2 regions of the Paenarthrobacter sp. TE3676 genome follow, and region 2 is predicted to be linked to the other one. Evidence: predicted binding sites of a transcription regulator. Region 2 holds the regulator's gene; the other holds the start of a gene.
The links. Region 2 encodes HrcA, which represses chaperone genes, less so after heat shock. Its sites were predicted from a motif close to TTNGCACTCGNNNNNNNCGAGTGCNAA; they were not measured.

Region 1 (3,403 bases), on a different contig from region 2:
TCTCTCCACCGCGTCCGGGTGCAGTCTTCTCCAGGACGTCGAACACAGCCGGGTGCAGGACGTAGCGCCCGATCACGGCAAGGTTGGACGGGGCCTCTTCCGGAGAAGGCTTCTCGACGAGCTGCTTGATGCGCACGTAGCCGTCCTCGCCATTGTCCTCAACATCAGCGCAACCATAAGCACTGATCTTGGACGGCTCCACCTCAATAAGGGCAACCACGGAACCGCCGGTCTTCTGCTGGACAGCGATCATTTCGCTTAGCAGGTCCTCGCGGGCATCGATCAGGTCATCGCCCAGCAGAACGGCGAAGGGCTCGTAGCCAACATGCTGCTTTGCACGAAGGACTGCGTGGCCCAGGCCGTTCGGGTCACCCTGGCGGACGTAATGAATGTCGCCGAGGTTGGTGGCGGATTGGATGGCCTCAAGCTTGGCGGTGTCGCCCTTTTCAGCCAAGGTGGCTTCCAGCGCAGGCACGCGGTCAAAATGGTCTTCCAGCGCGCGCTTGCTGCGCCCCGTGATCATCAGGACGTCGTGCAGGCCCACCTTGACTGCTTCTTCGACCACATACTGGATGGCGGGCTTGTCCACCACGGGCAGCATTTCCTTCGGCATCGCCTTGGTGGCGGGAAGGAACCGGGTGCCAAGGCCCGCTGCGGGGATGACGGCCTTACGGACAGCGTTGTTTTCTAGAGTCACCGGACTAATGTAACGGAAGGAACACATCATCGGCTAAACCCCTCGCCGCGGCGGGACGCACATTTCGTCTTGGTAGCGGACAGCCCCTGCTCTTCAGCGGGCGGGGAGAACCTCAGATTGGACACACATGGCATCCAAGGAAGACATCCGCAGCAGTCGGCGGCTGCACCGGCGGACACTCACTCCGGAGCACATAGCAACTGCTGGCGATTCGCTTGCGCGGCATGGGACAGCCTGGGCAGCGGAGCTCTCCCCCGGCGGCGCCGCCACCTTTGCTGTGTACCTTGGCGTCGCCTTCGAGCCGCCCACTATCCCCCTCATCGAGTCCCTGCACGAGGCCGGGCATCAAGTGCTGCTGCCTGTTTGCGAGCCTGGCCGGTTGCTGAGTTGGGTGTATTGGACGCCTTCCACGGCTTTTGTCAGGTCCGCCTATGCGCCCATAGACGAACCGGAGGGTGAACGCTTGGAAAGCACCGTGATTGCCAAAGCTGCCGGGATCTTCATGCCCGCCACAGCCGTGGATCGGGACGGAAACCGCATTGGCCAAGGCGGTGGCTACTACGACCGACTTCTCCAAGGCCTCGATGCTGCCGGCCAGCGGCCGCCTACCATCGCAGTGGTGTACGACGACGATTTGTTGCCTTCAGGCTCGATTCCCGCCGAGGCATTTGATCGCCCGGTGCGTCAGGTGCTGACCCCGTCTGGTGTCGTCCAACTTCACGACGGACCGGAGCCCGGCTGACAGCCCTGTCCCGGCAAGTGAGGTCCGGCACATCTGCTGGTACACCAGACAGGGACCAATGATAGAATTAGCACTCAGGCCCTGCGACTGCTAAGGCGGAAATTCTCCGCCGGTGTTGCACAGGACCTGAACTTTGTCCTGAAGGAGGAACTCAGTGCCCACATACGCATACGCCTGCAAAGACTGTGACCATGCCTTTGACATCGTCCAGTCCTTTTCTGACAGCTCCTTGACGGAGTGCCCCGAATGCAAGGGCGCGCTTCGCAAGAAGTTCAACAGCGTTGGCGTCGTTTTCAAGGGCTCCGGGTTCTACCGGACTGATTCCCGCGACGCCAAGGGCAGCACGGTTTCGGCCGCACCAGCTTCACCCGCCGCTCCGGCGGCCCCTGCAGCAGCACCCGCAACTGCAGCCGCAGCCAGCTAAAAGGTTTTCCACATAAGGCACCGGACCGCTGTTTGCGGCCCGGTGCGACTGGCTAACGTGGCGGGATGTCATCTTCCTCCCGCAGAGCCCTCATCGCCCGCGCCGAGCGTTCAGCAGCAGCAGCCGCCGGTGACTGGCCGCCGCTGAACCGCTCTCCTGCCCGACCATCCCGTTCCCGAGCCGGAGACACCTCACGGTTCAGCCGCCGTCCAAGAGGTCATGTCGGTCAGCGGGGCGGATTTGGATCATGGATTTCACGCAACCGCCGCTTGGCCGTTGCGCTCCTGCTGTGCGTGGCTGCCGGCATCGCCGTCCAGCAACTTACTCCTGCGTCTGAGCAGCGCGTGAGCATCGTGGTAGCAGCCCGCGACCTGCCGACAGGTAGCAGCCTCACAGAATCTGATTTCACCAGCGTTGGAGTGCCGTCCGATCTCGCGATTACCGGATCGGTGCATAGTGTCGGCACCCTTGTTGGCCGTCAGCTTGCTTCCCCCCTCCGCAGAGGGCAGATACCTACGGAGGCCAGCCTGCTGGGCCCGGGACTCCTGACGGGCGCACCCGTGGGCTCGGCAGCGGTCCCTCTCAGGATGGCTGATCCCTCATCCATCCAGCTTCTCTCCCCCGGCCAGCTGGTTACAGTGGTCCTTACCGCGGCGGGCTCCTATGACGAGGCCCGGCAAAGCCAGGTTCTTGCGGGCCCGGTGCCCGTTCTCTGGACATCAGCCCAAGGCGGCAAGCCCGGCGAATGGCTGGGGACAAGTGATACCGACGGCTTGGTAGTGGTGGCGGCCGATCCCCAACAAGCAGAAAAGCTTGCCGGCGCATCAACGCAAGGCAAGCTCTTCTTTGTTTTAGTCAGCCCATAGTGCGCGGGTCTGCTGCCGGATGGAGCTCAGCCCCAATGCGGGGGCTTCTGTTCCTTCAGCCACTGCTCATGGTCGTAGCCGGACTCGTCGCCCCATCGCCGGGGATCATCCTCTGCAGCCTTCGTAGGAAGAATTCCGTTGGAGGCTGTTTTAGCTGCCGTGGCCTTGGCATCCGCAGCTTCTTCAGTGGCATCGGTGACCGGCTCGCCGGAGTCCTGCGCGGCGCGGTCTTCTGTGCCTGGTTCCTGATCCATCAGTGGTGCTTCTTTCCCATTCTCCGCGTAGCCTTTGGTCGCGGCGACGCCATGTTCTTCACGGGCAACGGCCTGAGTTTCGCCGTCTGCATGGACGGCGGAGCCCTGGTCCACCCTCTGGTCTTCATTGCCCGGATTCAATTGTTCACCATCCGAATGCAGGAAGCCATGGTGGGCAGAAGCGGACTGGGCGATGTGGTTCTCAAGCCCCAGGTACGAACCAATCCGGTCAGCGCAGGAGGACGGATCCGTGAACACTTCGATCGTCCAAAGCGACATGTAGCGCCAGCCCATACGCTCAAGCAACTGCGGCCGCAACCGGCTCCGTTCACGGACGCTCATCCGCCGGTACCGTTCAGTGCCATCCGATTCGATGGCGACAGGGGTGGGGATTTCCGCACCCTCGCGGCCAATGGTGTG
Region 2 (3,403 bases):
ACGTAGGGGTGGCCGACAATCAAAACGTTTCCTGCCGCTCCGGGCACCGTCATTGCCTCGGCTGCGATGCGCGACTCTTTGGACCCGGGGACAAGGTGGTCCACCAAGATGCCAAGGCGGCGACCCGGCCCGGGGTTGAAGGCAGCGATGGCCGACTTCAGGTCGTCAACGCCATGCAATGGCTCCACGACGATGCCTTCCACGCGGAGATCGTCGCCCCAGACCTTCTCGACGAGCTCGGCGTCGTGCTTTCCTTCCACCCAGACGCGGCTCGCCTTGGCCACCTGGGCACGTTGGCCCTGTACCCTCACGGATCCGGACGCTGTCCGGGTGGAAGGGGCGGCAGAGGCGGCAGGGCGGGCAGCAGGAGGCATCAGCCGGATTGCCTGCCCTTCCAGTAGGAACCCGAATCCCAACTGGAACGACTTGGTCTTTCCGCGCCTGTCTTCAAGGGAGACGACGTGCATTCCGCCTGATTTCTCAACACGGGTGACTTCGCCCACCCAGCCCGACTGCACGTCTTCGAGGACCATTCCCCGCTGTACGGCCACTTCCGGCAGCTGTTTTTTGCCAGGAGCGGACAGATCCTGCGGGCCCCAATTGTCGAAAGCCAAGGGATTCCTACCTTTTGTGCTGGTTTATGGCGCGGGCCGAAGGCGGTCGCGGGAGGTTTCAATGCTAGCAACGGGGTGGCTCATACTAGACTTGTTAGCACTTGGGCATGTTGAGTGCTAAGTGTGGTGGTCCGATTGAGATCCCGCGTTGACCGGTCGCAGGGACCAAGGCAGTCGTCAGGAGGTGGAGCAATGAGTGAGCCGCGCAAGCTTGAGGTGCTGCGTGCCATCGTTGAGGATTACGTGCATTCCAGGGAACCTGTTGGATCTAAGGCCCTCGTGGAACGGCACCATCTTGGCGTTTCCAGTGCCACCATCAGGAATGACATGGCTGTCTTGGAAGAGGAAGGCCTCATCGCGGCACCCCACACTAGCGCAGGCCGAATCCCAACGGACAAGGGTTACCGCTTATTCGTTGACCGAATTTCCCAGGTCAAACCGCTTTCGGCCGCCGAGCGCAGGGCCATCCACTCGTTGCTTGAGGGCCCGGATGATGTTGATGACATCCTGGAGCGCACAGTACGGCTTCTGTCGCAGCTGACCAACCAGGTGGCCGTGGTGCAGTATCCCCATTCCAATCGCGCGCTGGTCCGGCACGTGGAATTCGTCCTGTTGGCCCCAAAGCAGGTGCTTGTGGTCCTCATTGCGGATACGGGCAGCGTTGGGCAGAAGGTCATCGACGCCGGCTCTGACGTGAGCAACGAGGCGCTGATGCTCCTGCGGTCCCGCTTCCTCGGCAGCATCGCAGCCACCCAGATGGCTCTTTTGCCGCAGGTGCTGCCATCGGTAGTCGCCCTGTGTCCGCCGGAGCTCCGCAGCCTGGCGCAGACGTTGGCTCAGGGGCTGCAATCACTCAGTGACACCAGCCGCGAAGAGCGCATCCTGATGGCAGGAACGGCCAACCTGGCCCGCTCCAATGTGGATTTCCCATTGAGCATCGGTCCCGTGTTGGAGGCACTCGAGGAACAAGTTGTCATGCTTCGGTTGTTGTCAGACATGGGGGATGATCCCCGTGGCGTCACCGTGAGCATTGGACGCGAAAATCCGTACGACGGCTTGGCTGAGGCGTCCGTCGTGGCTACCGGCTATGGCTCCGGGGCCAAGGTGGGGATTCTTGGTCCGACACGCATGGACTACCCCACCACCATGGCAGCCGTACGCGCCGTGGCCCGTTACCTTTCCCGCATTCTCGGCGGCTGAAAACCGGTCCGAGGAAACATCCGCAGTACAACAAGGAAGAGATACCGACTTTGAGCAGCCACTATGACGTTTTGGGAGTCTCGCCGGAAGCCACCGGGGAAGAGATCAAAAAGGCGTACCGCAAGTTGGCGCGGAAACTGCACCCCGACGTAAACCCCGGTGAAGATGTCGCGGAACAGTTCAAGGCCGTGACCCACGCTTACGAAGTGTTGTCCGACCCCCAGAAGCGCCGGGTCTACGATGCCACCGGCAATGAGAACGGCACCGACAACGGTTTCGGTGGCGGCTACTCCGGCCAGGGTTTCGCGTTCCAGGACATCTTCGACACCTTCTTTGGTGGCGGTGGCGGCCACGGTGGACCAGCCTCGCGTGTCCGTCGCGGCCAGGACGCACTCATCAGCGTCCGCATCGACCTGAAGGACGCCGTGTTCGGCGTCAACAAGAAGCTTGAAGTGGACACTGCCGTGGTTTGCCCCACCTGTGACGGCAGCTGCTGCCGCCCGGGCACCCACCCGGAACGCTGCGACATTTGCGGTGGCAGCGGCCAGGTACAGCGGGCTGTCCGATCCATTCTCGGTCAGGTCATGACCACCGCGCCTTGTGGTTCCTGCGAAGGTTTCGGCACGGTCATCAAGGACCCCTGCAACGAGTGCAATGGACAGGGCCGAATCCGCAGCCGCCGTTCCCTCACCATCAAGGTACCGGCAGGCGTCGCAACCGGGACGCGCATCCAGTTGTCCGGGCAGGGCGAAGCAGGTCCCGCAGGTGGTCCTGCCGGTGATCTCTATGTAGAAATCCGGGTCAACAACGATTCCATGTTCATGCGCGAAGGCGACGACCTTCATGCCACACTGAGCGTCCCCATGACGGCGGCGGCACTTGGCACCGAGCTGCAGCTGGACACCTTCGACGGCGCACAGGATATCGACGTGAAGGCCGGCACGCAGTCGGGCGAAATCATTACCCTCCGCGGCCTGGGCGTCACGCACCTCCGTGGTTACGGACGAGGCGACCTCAAGGTTCACCTGCACGTAGAGACGCCAAGCAAGCTCGACCCAGCCCAGGAAGAACTCTTGCAGCAGCTCGCCAAGCTGCGCAATGAGCAATTCACCGAAGGAAAGCTTGTGGCAAGCGGGGGCATGTTCGCGAAGCTGCGGGACAAGCTCGGTAACCTGTAGCGGTGAGCAACCCCGTTTTCTTCACAGCCGCGGGCAGCCTCGGCCAGGTGATCCCCGGTTCCACATTCGTGCTCGAGGGTCCCGAGGCCCGGCATGCTGTAACGGTCAAACGCCTGGCCGCGGGCGAGCCCGTTGATATAGCGGATGGTTCAGGTGCGCGGCTGATAGGCACGGTGGTGGATGCCGGATCCAGCAGTTTGACCGTGAAGGCGTCTGAGGTGCTTTTCGAGGAGCAGCCGGAGGTCCGGTTGGTGCTGGTTCAGGCCCTGGCTAAAGGTGACCGCGATGAACTTGCCATCGAGACCGCCACGGAACTAGGAATTGATGCTGTCATTCCATGGCAGTCTGAGCGCGCAATCGTGCGTTGGAAGGGCGAAAGGGCTGCCAAAGCCCACGCGAAGTGGCAGTCGG

Region 1: a site for HrcA is predicted at 1,507-1,533, ahead of ACZ881_RS10360 (FmdB family zinc ribbon protein). Genes of this name have one in related genera too.

Annotation. Positions count from the first base shown of each region.
Region 1 is NZ_JBWBQU010000003.1:597,641-601,043, reverse strand. Features, by position in the region: gene galU (UTP--glucose-1-phosphate uridylyltransferase GalU) at 1-727, opposite strand, end outside; gene ACZ881_RS10365 (5-formyltetrahydrofolate cyclo-ligase) at 825-1,439, shown strand; gene ACZ881_RS10360 (FmdB family zinc ribbon protein) at 1,594-1,863, shown strand; gene cpaB (Flp pilus assembly protein CpaB) at 1,929-2,729, shown strand; gene ACZ881_RS10350 (AAA family ATPase) at 2,756-3,403, opposite strand, start outside.
Region 2 is NZ_JBWBQU010000001.1:648,120-651,522, forward strand. Features, by position in the region: gene ACZ881_RS03160 (DUF3097 domain-containing protein) at 1-614, opposite strand, end outside; gene hrcA (heat-inducible transcriptional repressor HrcA) at 807-1,814, shown strand; gene dnaJ (molecular chaperone DnaJ) at 1,865-2,992, shown strand; gene ACZ881_RS03175 (16S rRNA (uracil(1498)-N(3))-methyltransferase) at 2,995-3,403, shown strand, end outside.